Regions from separate parts of the Litorivicinus lipolyticus genome, predicted to be linked through region 1. Evidence: predicted binding sites of a transcription regulator. Region 1 holds the regulator's gene; each other region holds the start of a gene.
What was found. Region 1 encodes sigma-54, which starts transcription at its own class of promoters, with help from an activator protein. Its sites were predicted from a motif close to TGGCACNNNNNTTGCTNT; they were not measured.
Positions count from the first base shown of each region.

Region 1 (4,409 bases):
GCACTGCGCATTGAAGCGGCGCGACTGACCGCGAAGCTGATCAATGGTCAGGTCGACAGCATGACCGCCACTGGCAGCCCAGCAATTTTTGCTGACACCCCAAACGTCGAACAAGGTCCAGTCAAAGGCATTGCCAGCACCATCGACTGGACCCTGACCGACCAGATTATGGTCCTGACCGGCGACGCGGAGTTGACCCAGTCAACCAACACCGTAATTGGCGAGTCGGTCATCTACCGCCAAGCCAAGGGCACCCTTGAAGCCAGCAGCCAGGGCAGCGGCGAGCGCGTGCAAATGACCCTGACACCCAACAATTCGTGACTGAGCGTGCACTGACAGCCAGCGGTCTGGCTAAGCGCTACGGCAAACGTCAAGTCGTCAAAGACATGTCGGTGCGCGTCGAACCGGGCGAGATTGTCGGCTTGCTGGGTCCCAATGGCGCCGGCAAAACGACCTCGTTTTACATGATTGTCGGCTTGGTTAAAGCCGACAGCGGTGCGGTCACTATCGACGGCCAAGACGTCAGCCGCCAACCCATGCACCGACGCTCCCAGCGCGGGCTGGGTTATCTGGCGCAGGAAGCCAGCATTTTTCGACGACTGTCCAGTCGCGACAACTTGTTGGCGGTACTGGAATTACGCCGCGACTTGGATAAGCGCCAGCGCCAGCAAAAAGCCGACGCCTTGCTGGCCGAGTTCCACCTCGAACACGTCGCCGACAGCCTCGGCCAGGCCCTATCCGGCGGCGAGCGGCGGCGCGTCGAAATCGCCCGTGCGCTGGCCATGGACCCCGCCTACGTGTTGCTGGACGAACCCTTTGCTGGGGTCGACCCGATCTCGGTGAGCGACATCAAACGCCTGGTCCGAGGGTTGGCGGCACGCGATATCGGCGTCCTGATCACCGATCACAACGTGCGCGAAACGCTCGACCTGTGCGATCGCGGTTACATCGTCAGCGACGGATCCTTGCTCGCCCAAGGCAGCCCCCAAGACTTACTGGCCAACGAGACCGTACGACAGGTCTATTTAGGGCACGAATTTCGCATGTAGGCCAAAATCTGGGCTATAGTCGGTACCGGATACGGGGTAACGCATGAAGCAATCTCTACAGCTAAAGATGGGCCAACAGTTGGCGATGACGCCACAACTGCAGCAAGCCATCCGCATGCTGCAGCTGTCGACGCTGGAACTGCAGCAAGAAATTCAACAAGCGTTGGACGAAAACCCGTTGCTGGAACGCGAAGACGACGAAGGCTTAGCCGCCGCGCCGGATAGCGACAGCATCACCGAACAGCCCGATGCCAGCGAAAAAAGTGTCGACGAACTGGTCAGCCAAACCGATAACCTTGGCGACAACGACGCCATGGACTCGCGCTGGGAAGACACCTTCGTTAACAACTCCAGCTCGATCGAAGGGCTGCCCGAATTTGAAGCCCGCTCCAGCGCGCCCGTCACCTTGCACCAACACCTCCTGGACCAAATGTGGCAGCTGCACCTGACACCGCGTGACCAGGTGCTGTTTATTGCCCTGGTTGACGGCATCGACGACGCCGGTTACCTGCGCGAAAGCCTAGAGACCATCTGCGAAGCGACGGCGGATGAACTAGACGATATCGCCGAAGTCGATGAAGTGGCGGTCGTATTGAAGCAAATCCACCACCTTGACCCGCCCGGCATTGGCGCCCGCGACGTCCAAGAATGCCTGCGCATTCAACTGCGCCAACTGGGCGACTCCGTTGATGCCCGCGAGACCGCGATCCGCATCATCGACGAACGTTTTGAGGCTCTGGCCAAGCGCGATTTGACCAGCATCAGCCGCGGCTTGGGCGTCGACAAGTCCGAAGTCCACGAAGCCCTCAGCCTGATCAAAACCCTGTCGCCGCGCCCCGGCAGCGCGATTGGCTCAAGTGATACCGACTATGTCATTCCAGATTTGGTGGTGCGCAAGGTCAACACCCTGTGGCGCGTCGAGCTGAATGCCGAGGCCGTGCCGCGGTTGTACCTCAACCGCACCTACAGCGACTTGGTCGAGCACCTGGACGACGACTCCAAAAACTACATCAAAGCGCAAACCCGCGAGGCCAAGTGGCTAATCAAATCGGTCGAAAGCCGCTATGACACGCTGCTTAAAGTCGGTCGCACAATTATGGCCGAGCAACTGGAGTTTTTGGAGCACGGCGAAGAGTCCATGCGCCCGCTAATCCTGGCCGACATCGCCCGTCAAATCGACATGCACGAAAGCACGGTGTCGCGCGCAACCACGCAAAAGTTTGTGCTGACTCCCAAGGGTCTGTTCGAGCTGAAGTTCTTTTTCTCGTCGCAGCTGGCCTCCGCCGACGGCTCCGAAGCGGCCAGCTCAACCGCCATTCGCGCGGTCATCAAACGCCTGGTCGCGGCCGAACCTCGGACCAAACCGCTGTCGGATTCAAAACTGACGGCGTTGCTGGGCGAGGAAGGCTACACAGTCGCCCGGCGCACAGTTGCCAAATACCGTGAAGGCATGGGCATTGCAGGTTCCAGCGAGCGCAAGCAGTTCGCGTAACGGAACACATCGGACCCCAGGGACTGGTCAGCTCGGTTCAACCGGAGTAGGGTAAATTAGTCGATATTCATCGACCACGATAAGAATGTTAAGGAGCTGCACATGCACATCAGTATCAGCGGGCAACATCTCGAAATCACCGACGCCATTCGCGACTACGTCCAATCCAAATTCGATCGACTGACCCGACACTCTGACACCATCACCCGAATCGAAGTGGTGCTGCGGGTCGAGAAAACACGCCAAATTGCCGAGGGGTCGATCCATGTTGCCGGGGCCGATTTACATGCGCTGTCGGAAAACGACGACATGTATGCGTCGATCGACCTGATGACCGACAAGCTCGACCGACAAGTCCTTAAACATAAAGAGAAGAACGTCGCACGAAAGCAAGGTGCGGCATAGCCCGAACACGGCTACAATCCGGTGGGTCAATGAATGCCCCACCGGAGTTCTTTTTTGAACCAATCTCTCTCTGACTATTTGCTACCTACACAGGTCCATCCGCAATTTGCCGTCAAAAGTAAAAAGCGCTCACTGGAACTGGCTGCCGTTCAAATTTCCGAAACCCTAAATTGTGATGACCACCAAGCCGAGTTACTGATGGACGGCCTGCAGGCGCGCGAGCGCTTGGGCAGCACCGGCATTGGCCAGGGCATTGCCGTACCGCACTGCCGCAGCAGCGTCGTCAACGAACCCAGCGTGCACCTGTTTGCGCTGGAAAACCCGATCGACTTTGACGCCCTAGACGGAGCACCGGTCGACTTCTTGTGTGTGCTGCTGGTTCCAGAAGACGCTAACGAAGTCCACTTGCAGCTATTACGTGATGTCATTCGCACCTTTGGCAACCCCGAATGCCGAGCGCCGTTGTTGGCTGCGAAAACCCCAGCGGTGCTGCATCAAACCGCTATTGACCTGTTCGAGCGGCTGGCATGAGTTTGCGCCTGGTCGTCGTCAGTGGTCGTTCCGGGTCCGGCAAAAGCGCCGCACTGGGCGCACTCGAAGACGCCGGCTACACCTGTATCGACAACTTACCGGTGGGGGTCTTGTTACCCACGCTGCGGTTGTTGGAACAGCGCGACCAGGCCCAACCCGTTGCCGTCGGCATTGATGCCCGTGGTCGTGCCGAGGACCTAGCGGCGCTGCCCAACGTGCTGTCAGGCATGGCCGAATTGGGTATTGAAAGCAGCATTGTCTGGCTGGATGCCAACACCTCGACGCTGATCAACCGATTTCATGCCACCCGTCGACGCCACCCACTGCTGACCGCCTCAGGTTCGCTCGAGAAAGCCTTAGAGGCCGAACTGCGCCTGTTGGACCCCATTGTTCAGCACGCGGACCGGCACATGGACACAACCCGTCTGAGCCTGCATGACCTGCGCGCCGGCATCCTACAGGTGGCCGATCCGGATCATCAGCCGGGGCGGCCCGAGGTCCATGTGCTGTCGTTTGGCTTCAAGCATGGCGTACCCGACACCATCGACTTTGTGTTTGATGCACGCTTCCTGCCCAACCCCTTTTGGGAGCCGGTGCTGCGTCCGTTCAACGGCACCGACCCCGCGGTCATCGAGTTTCTGAGCGCGCGCCCAGAGTCGCTCGAGTACCTGTCCGACCTCGGAGCGCTGCTGCTGCGTTGGGTGCCAAATATCATCGCCACCGGGCGCCCGAATGTGACCGTCGCGATCGGCTGCACCGGCGGCCAGCACCGCTCGGTGTTTTTGGCCGAACAATTAAAAACCCGCTTGGCAGACAGCTTCGACGTCAGCGTTCGCCACCGAGAACTCAGCCGTGATTGAGCGGACCGTGCGCTTGGTTAACCCGAAAGGGTTGCATGCGCGCGCCTCGCACAAACTGGCCGAATGCGCCCA
Region 1 is NZ_CP045871.1:2,066,156-2,070,564, forward strand. Features, by position in the region: gene lptA (lipopolysaccharide transport periplasmic protein LptA) at 1-321, shown strand, start outside; gene lptB (LPS export ABC transporter ATP-binding protein) at 318-1,049, shown strand; gene GH975_RS10545 (RNA polymerase factor sigma-54) at 1,093-2,541, shown strand; gene hpf (ribosome hibernation-promoting factor, HPF/YfiA family) at 2,644-2,946, shown strand; gene GH975_RS10555 (PTS sugar transporter subunit IIA) at 3,001-3,477, shown strand; gene rapZ (RNase adapter RapZ) at 3,474-4,337, shown strand; gene GH975_RS10565 (HPr family phosphocarrier protein) at 4,330-4,409, shown strand, end outside.

Region 2 (4,409 bases), 900 kb from region 1:
GAGTAGCAACCCGCCCATGACCAGTTGCTCGGTGCGTGAATTGGGTTTGATCAGTTGCATCATGCTTTTAGCCCTCGACCGCACGACCGCGCTGCGGAAACAGGCCGCGCGGATTTTTTTGGATGAACAGCACGATAAAAATCAGCACTACGATTTTGGCCAAGACGGCCCCAGTCCACGGCTCGATCAGCTTGTTGGCGATGCCCAGGCTAAGTCCCGCCACCAACGTGCCCCACAGGTTGCCGACGCCGCCGAAGACCACGACCATGAAGGAGTCAATAATGTAGGCCTGACCCATATTCGGGCCGACGTTGGTCAGCTGTGACAGGGCTACACCAGCCAGGCCTGCGACACCTGAACCCAGTCCAAAGGTCAGGGCGTCGACCCATTGCGAGCGCACGCCCATGGCCCGGGCCATGGTCCGGTTCTGGGCCACGGCGCGGACTTGCAAGCCGAGTGACGAACGCCTCAAAATTGTCAGCAAGGCAAAGAACACCAGCAAGCAAAACCCAATTACGTATAGGCGGTTCAGGGTTAGCGATAGCGCCGCGTTGATTTCCCACGCGCCGCTCATCCACTCGGGTGTGGTGACACTGCGGTTTAGCGGTGAAAACACGCTGCGCACGGCCTGTTGCAAGATCAAACTGATGCCAAAGGTCGCCAACAGCGTTTCCAGTGGGCGTCCGTACAAAAATCGAATGACGCCGCGTTCAATGCAGATGCCGACGGCGGCGGCGACCACGAAGGCGGCCGGGATCGATAGCAATAGCGCCAGCCCCGGGCTGGCGGGCATCAGTTGCTGCATAACAAAGGTTGTGTAAGCGCCCAACATAATCAGCTCGCCATGGGCCATGTTGATCACGCCCATGACCCCGAAGGTAATCGCCAGGCCGATCGCAGCCAGCACCAAGACCGACCCAAGGCTGATGCCGAAATACAAGGTCTCGGCCCATTGGTAACGTTGATGTGCCCGCTCGATCGCGACGACCCCGCGCTGGGCGTCGGCATACAATGCGTCATCCGGGCTGATCAGGCGCAAGGCATTCAGCGCGTCATTACTGACCGAGTCGCTCAGCGAAGTGACCGCGGCGGCGCGCGCTTCCGGCTCGCTGCTGGCAAGCCCGGAGATCGCCAAGGCGAGGCGCATTTTTTCCTGGATGTTGGCATTGCCCTCGCGTTCGGCGGCTAGCTGGATCGCGGCGGTTGCACGGGCTGAGGGCGTTTGCAGCAACTGTTCGATACTGCCAAGGCGAATCGCCGGGTCATCGTTGCTGAGTGACAGTAGCGCAAGCTCCGTGCGTAATTGGTCGCGCAGGTCGTTGTTGAGCGAGACCCGCTTGAATTGTCGTTTTTTGTCGATGGTGACGGTGCTCTGGCCATCCAGCGTTAGCGCTGTCGCGCCTTTGCGATGGTCGGCGACCTGATACAGGGTGCCATTGCGCTTGTCGTAATACAGCGCTCCGTCCAGCATTAACTGGCTGGCGCGTTGGGCGGCGGCGGGATCCTGCGTCAGCCACTGGGTCATCAGTTCGGCTTTTTGTTCGAACGAAGCGTTGGGCAGGGCGTTGACGATCGCGTCATCGGCGGCCGCCATCGGAGACAGCGCTAGCAGCAGCGCAGTGATCCAGCCAAGTGCATGGCGATTCATAGTGTGGTCCTTGCAAAAAAGCCCGGCACACGGCCGGGCTCTGGGGAGGTGCGGTGGATTAGAAGTTTTGGCCTGAGCATTTCGACGTAACCACGTCGTAGGCACCACAAGACAACGGCGCACGCCAGTCCGAAATCAGGTCCTTGGAACCCGGCAGGAAGTCCGACCAGGCATCGCCGACCACGGTTCCCGAGGTCTTCGAGACGATTTCGAATTGACCGTCGTCTTGAATTTCCCCGATCAACACCGGTTTGCTGATGTGGTGGTTGGGCATCATCGCCGCGTAGCCGCCGGTCAGGTTAGGCACGGTGACACCGATAATGGCGTCCTGTACGGCGCTGGGGTCGGTGGTGCCCGCTTTGGTGACCGCTTCAACCCACATGTTGAAGCCGATGTAATGGGCTTCCATCGGGTCGTTGGTAACGCGCTCGTCGTCACCGGTAAAGGTCTGCCATGCGTCGATAAAGGCATCATTAGATTCGGTGTCCGCGCTCATGAAGTAGTTCCATGCGGCTAAGTGACCGACCAAAGGCGAGGTGTCCATGCCTGACAGTTCTTCTTCGCCGACCGAGAACGCGACGACGGGGATGTCAGCGGCTGAAACGCCCTGGGCGCCCAGTTCCTTGTAAAAGGGCACGTTGGCGTCACCGTTAATGGTCGAGACCACGGCGGTCTTTTTGCCCTGTGCGCCGAAGGATTTGATGTCAGAGACAATCGATTGCCAGTCGCTGTGACCGAAGGGCGTGTAGTTAATCATGATGTCGCTTTCGGCAACGCCATTGGCCGCCAGGTAAGCCGCCAGGATCTTGTTGGTGGTGCGCGGGTAAACATAGTCAGTGCCGGCCAAGACCCAGCGCTCAACCCCCAGGTCCGCAAGGTAATCAACTGCAGGGATGGCCTGCTGGTTCGGTGCCGCGCCGGTGTAGAAGACGTTTTTCGAGGATTCTTCGCCTTCGTATTGAACCGGGTAAAACAGCACGCTGTTGAGTTCTTCAAACACCGGCAGCATTGATTTGCGCGATACCGACGTCCAACCACCAAAGACCGCGTCGACCTTGTCTTTTTCGATCAGCTCGCGGGCTTTTTCGGCGAACAGCGGCCAGTTAGACGCGGGGTCCACGACCACGGCCTCCAGTTGCTTACCGAGCAATCCACCTTTTTTGTTTTGCTCGTCGATCAGCATCAACATGGTGTCCTTTAGCGTGGTTTCGCTAATGGCCATGGTGCCGGACAGCGAGTGCAACACACCGACCTTGATGGTGTCGGCAGCCATCGCCATATTGGCCATCGAGGCGGCGAGGGCGATCGGGGCAAGGCGCAGGGCTTTGTGGGTTTTGATGGTTAGCATGATCTCTCCGTGAGTTTTGGGTTGACGGGAGAGACATAGCGGAAAGCGTGCCAACTTTTGTTGATCATTGATAATTATGATTTTTTCTTTTGGTTCGTGCGGATTGGTTGGCGTTTTGTTCGCAAATTTAGATCAGCTGCGCGACTTTGGTGCGTCTGCGTTATTGCGGTGCACCAGCATGAGGCCTGGATCGATTGATCTGTGATTGACCTGATGCCGAAGTGTTATAATATATCGTATCGCTGTCAGTCGAGGAATTGAGTGTGCACACTAAATTTGCCCAGGGTTTGAGCCTGGTGGGGGCGCTGTTGTCCGCACCCGTGTTGGCCGGTGGTGGCCATCATCATGGTGAGGGCCACATGCAGGTCGCGCTGGATGGCGCGGTATTGGATGTTAATTTGGTCCTGCCAAAAGCGGATTTTGGCACCATCGACCCGCGCGGTCGGCAACTATTAGCCGCCCCGTCAGGTCAATGTGTAGCGCGTGCCATTCAGATGCTGGATACGGACCTGGGTGATGGCCATGCGGACATTACCTTGGCCCAAACCTACGATTGCGCGGCGCCGACGTCGCTGAGCTCGATTGAGCTGAGCGTTTTTGCGTGGGCACCGTCGCTTCAAGAAATTGAGCTGACGTACCTGTCGGCGCGCCATCAAGTGTCGCAAACTGTCAGCGATGAACAGCCGGCCGTGCTGCTGGGTGACTGACACGGTGCTTGCGGCCCAGGGGCTATCGGTTCGGCTTGGCAGCCGGCACATTGCCTTTCCGGACCTGCGGCTGGCGCGTGGCGAATCGGTCTTGGTCCTGGGCGAGTCCGGGTCCGGCAAGTCGACGCTGATTCACCTGCTGGCGGGCTTGCTGGTGCCGGCCACCGGTTCCGTGCAAATCGCCGGGCAATCGATCGGCGCGATGTCATCGTCGGAGCGCGATCGTTTTCGCGCGCGTCACCTGGGGCTGGTTTATCAAACACTCAATTTGTTGCCCTACCTAACCCCGATCGACCATCTGCGTCTGGCGGCTCAGTTTGCCGGTCGTGCGCCCAGCGATGGGAAGGACTTATGGGCTGCGTTGAGCCTGGATGCGTCGCTGCTGAATACACCGGTGCGCCGGCTAAGCGTCGGCCAGCAGCAGCGCGTGGCGGTGGCCCGGGCCTTAATCTGTCAGCCAGACCTGATTTTTGCCGACGAACCAACCTCGGCGCTGGATCGAACTAACCGTGATCGCGTGATGAATTGTTGGGGCGGCCAAACCCTATTGATGGTCAGTCACGACTCGGATTTGGCATCACGATTTGATCGGGTGGTAACGCTATGATGCGGTTGCGAATGGCACTTAAATCGCTGCGCTATCGACGCGCAAGTGCCGCACTCACGGTGGTCGCGATTGCCTTGGCGCTGGTCATTGTGGTGCTCG
Region 2 is NZ_CP045871.1:625,052-629,460, forward strand. Features, by position in the region: gene urtC (urea ABC transporter permease subunit UrtC) at 1-63, opposite strand, end outside; gene urtB (urea ABC transporter permease subunit UrtB) at 68-1,648, opposite strand; gene urtA (urea ABC transporter substrate-binding protein) at 1,707-2,936, opposite strand; gene GH975_RS03200 (ZrgA family zinc uptake protein) at 3,260-3,703, shown strand; gene GH975_RS03205 (ABC transporter ATP-binding protein) at 3,672-4,310, shown strand; gene GH975_RS03210 (ABC transporter permease) at 4,322-4,409, shown strand, end outside.
Region 2: a site for sigma-54 is predicted at 3,032-3,049, ahead of urtA (urea ABC transporter substrate-binding protein). Genes of this name have one in related genera too.

Region 3 (4,409 bases), 810 kb from region 1:
CGAAGCGTCCCAGAACCAGTTGGATCAAGACGCCTTTATGCAGCTGCTGATTGCGCAAATGAAGAACCAGGACCCGACCGCGCCGATCGATGCCAACGAGCAGCTGGTGCAATTGGCCCAATTTAGTCAGGTCGAAGGGCTGGATAAAATCAACGCCAAGATGGAAGAGCTGGTATCGGCGCAATCGTCGGCCCAAGCGCTGCAGGCATCGAGCCTAGTTGGGCGAACGGTGACCGTTGAAACCAGTGCCTTTGACTACCGCGGCGGCCAGATGAACGCCCAGGTAGACCTGCCCAGCTCGACCGGCAACTTGGAAATCCAGGTCCTGGACCAGATCGGGCGCGAAGTCGACCGCATCAGTTTGGGCCAGGAGTCCGCCGGCACGATTAACTTTAATTGGTCCGGTGACAGCCGCGGCGCCCACCGATTTGTCGCCTTGGCGACCGAAGCCACCGGGGACACCTACGCGGTGCCGGTGTACCTGAATGCGAACGTTAACTCGGTCAGCTTGTCGGGCAATTCCACCACCTTGAACTTAAACAGCGTAGGACCCGTGGCCTTAGCCGACGTCCGCGCCATTACCGAATCCACCCAGGAGAACAACGATGTCAATTAACACGGCACTTACCGGCCTGCGCGCCGCACAAAGTCAGTTGGACGTGATTTCCAACAACATCGCCAACGCATCGACCACCGGTTTTAAGCGGTCGCGTGCGGAATTCGCGGACGTTTACGCCAGCGGCGTCGGCTTCTCGGGCGCTACCAGCGCCGGTAACGGTGTGACCCTGGCGGCGATCAGTCAACAATTTGACCAGGGCAACCTGAACTACACCAACAACAGTTTGGATATGGCCATGTCGGGCGAGGGCATGTTCATCCAGCGTGATGGCGACGTCACCACCTATACCCGCTCCGGTGCCATGCAGCTAGATGACGACGGCTTTATTATTTCCAACCAGGGCGCCAGCCTGATGGGCTACTTGGCGGATGCGCAAGGCAACGTCCAGGCCGAATTGAACCCGATTCGTATCGACAGCGCCCAACAGCCGCCGCAGGCGACCACCGACGTCCAAACCCAACTTAACTTGGATTCGGAATCGGCCGTGATCACCTCGGCGTTTGACCCCAGTAACGAGCAGACCTTTAACTACCTGACCACGGTGGCGGTCTACGATTCGTTGGGACGCGACTACACCATGCAACAATATTTCGTCAAAGACGCGGACAACAGCTGGCGCATGTACCCGCGCGTTGACGGCACCGATGTCATGGGCGGCGGTACGCCTTACGTCAATGTCGACTTTTCGGCGGACGGTCAAATCAGTGGCGTCGCCAGCGCCGGAACCGGGGCGGTCGATGTGGCGGCCAAAAATGCCGTCACCCTGACCATTCCGACCAGCATCACCGGCGCGGCCAGCACCTTGGCGTACGAATTCAACCTGACCACGACGACCCAGTACGGTACCGACTTTTCAGTCTCCGAAGTGTCCCAAGACGGTTACACCGCCGGTCGCTTGGCGTCGCTGGACGTCAACGACAACGGCGACATTTTGGCGCGTTACTCCAATGGCCGCTCGGCACTGATGGCGCAAATCGCGATTGCCGACTTTACCAACATGCAGGGCCTCAGCCCGTCGGGTGACTCGGCGTGGTTAGAAACCTCGTCCTCGGGACCTGCGCTGATTGGTAAGCCGGGCACCGGTACCTTGGGCAATATCCAGGCGGGTGCGCTTGAAGAGTCCAACGTCGACACGTCCGAAGAACTGGTCAGCTTGATTACCGCGCAGCGTAACTACCAGGCTAATGCCAAAGTGATCGAGACCGCCGAGACGGTGACTCAGGCAATTCTGAACCTGCGTTAACCCTCGGTACCTGTGAGCTGAAAGCCCCCTTAATTGGGGGCTTTTTAGTTTCTGGCACGCATTTTGTATTGCAATCAGTAGGCGTTGTTTTTTTGGCGTCTGACTGATTAAACCGGCAAAGGTTTGCCGATCGGAGGACAACATGGATAAAGCCATCTACATGGCCAGCCAGACCGCAACTAATATGATGCGGGCCCAGGCACTGGTGGCAAACAACATGGCCAACGCAGCCACCAGCGGCTTCAAGGCCGACCGTTTCACCATGGTCAGCCAAGAAATCACCGGTGGCGAGTACGGTGCACGGTCAACCGCGCGCCTGGCAGGCGGTGGTGTTGATCTGACCGCCGGTCCGATGCAGCAAACCGGTCGTGACTTGGATGTCGCCATCAGCGGTCGCTCGTTGTTCGCCGTTCAGGTCAACGAGGACCAGCAAGCCTTCACCCGTAACGGCGACTTCAAGGTGTCGCCTGAAGGGCTATTGACCACCCAGCAAGGCCAGCCGGTGCTGGGCGAGTTGGGGGTGATTCCAGTGCCGGTTTACGAATCGATTTCGATCGGCCAGGACGGCAGTGTCAGCGTGGTCCCCCCAGGCGGCGGCATGGTTCGGCTGGATCGTCTGAAAATGGTCACCCCGGTTGAAAATTTAGATGTGTTTAAAGGCGACGACGGTTTGATTCGATTCAAGGGCGAGGTGCCGGAACCGGACATTACCGCAACCCTTCAATCTGGATTTTTGGAAGGCTCGAACGTCAATGGCGCCTCCGCCTTGGTCGAGCTGATGAACCTGTCTCGCCAGTTCGAGATGAGTGTGAATTTGATGAGCCGTTTGGACGATGCTGAAAGCAGCGCCAACGACGCCATCTCTAGTAATTAAGCCAGGAGATAACCGATGAACGCAGCACTTTGGGTCGCAAAGACCGGATTGGCAGCCCAGGACAAGGCACTCGCCGTGGTGTCCAACAACCTGGCGAACGTGTCTACCAATGGATTCAAGAAAGACCGCGTCGTCTTTCAGGATTTGTTGTACCAGGTCGAACGTGCGCCGGGCGGCGCCAATGGTGACGATGCGCAGTTGCCATCCGGCATCCAGATCGGCACCGGGGTCAAAATCAGCGGCACCCGCAAGGTATTCAGCAACGGCTCCATGCAGGTCACCGGCCAAGCCCTGGACGTCGCCATTAACGGTCGTGGGTTCTTCCAAATTCAGCGCCCGGACGGCATTGTCGGCTACACCCGTGATGGCCAGTTTCAGGTCAACTCGGACGGTGCCGTGGTGACCGCCGAAGGCTACTTGCTCGAACCCCAGATCAACATTCCGGCCGGCTCATCGGTGATCACCATTGGTAAAGACGGTTCGGTTAGCGCAGTCGAACAGGGCACTGGGCTGTCGACCGTGGTCGGTAACATCACGCTGGCTGACTTTGCTAACCCGGAAGGGTTGTTGGCCATGGGCGGCAACAACTACGTGGAAACCGAAGCCAGTGGCCCGCCCAACATTGGCACGCCGTCCGAAATCGGCTTGGGCTCACTGGAGCAGGGCGCGGTTGAAAACTCCAACGTGTCGAGCGTCGAAGAGTTGGTCAACATGATCACCACACAGCGCGCTTATGAGATGAATTCGAAGGTCATTTCGGCCGCCGATCAGATGCTGTCTTACTTGAATCAACAATTGTAGGGGTCTGATTATGCTGCGAATTATATTGACTGTATCGGCACTCGCTCTGGTCGGATGCGGCGGTGGTGTAATCGCCCCTAAACCGGGCGACGAAGCCTACGCGCCGGTCGTCCAACAAAACGCGCTGCCGCCGGTGATCCCCAATGGATCCATCTACCAAACCGGCCGCACCATGGATTTATTTGCCGATTCCCGGGCGCGCAACATCGGCGATATCGTCACCGTGACCTTGCAGGAATCGACCCAAGCATCCAAAAGCGCCACCAGCAATTCCAGCAAAAGCTCAACCGCCAATATTTCGGCGCCGGTCATAGGCGGTATCGCGCCATCCATATTTGGCAAGCCGTTAACCGCCAGTTTCGGTGACAACGCCCGCGGCTTTAATGGCGCCGGTGCCGCCAATCAATCCAACAGTTTGTCCGGTCAAATTTCGGTCATGGTGGTCGATCGTCTGCCCGGCGGCGTCCTTCGCATCAGCGGCGAGAAATGGCTGGAACTTAACCAGGGCAAGGAATACATCCGCCTGACTGGATTGATTCGCGACCAAGACATTGACCCCAGCAATGGCATTTCCAGTACCAAAATTGCCGACGCTCGGATCGCCTATTCGGGCTCCGGTCCGATTGGCGACGCCAACCGTCCTGGCTGGTTGGCACGATTCTTCAATAGTCCTGTGTGGCCATTTTAGGAGCAGCCCATGAAACGCCTTTTGATTGCAGTATTAAGCCTCAGCGTCCTGACCGCGGATGCCGGTCAGCGCCTCAAAGACTTGGTCAAAATCCAAGGCGTTCGGTCCAACCCGATTTTGGGCTACGGATTGGTTGTCGGATTGACCGGAACCGGTGACAACAGCGCCCTGACCGACCAAACCT
Region 3 is NZ_CP045871.1:1,254,148-1,258,556, forward strand. Features, by position in the region: gene GH975_RS06325 (flagellar hook assembly protein FlgD) at 1-616, shown strand, start outside; gene flgE (flagellar hook protein FlgE) at 606-1,862, shown strand; gene GH975_RS06335 (flagellar basal body rod protein FlgF) at 2,005-2,736, shown strand; gene flgG (flagellar basal-body rod protein FlgG) at 2,752-3,537, shown strand; gene flgH (flagellar basal body L-ring protein FlgH) at 3,548-4,225, shown strand; gene GH975_RS06350 (flagellar basal body P-ring protein FlgI) at 4,235-4,409, shown strand, end outside.
Region 3: a site for sigma-54 is predicted at 1,915-1,932, ahead of GH975_RS06335 (flagellar basal body rod protein FlgF). Genes of this name have one in related genera too.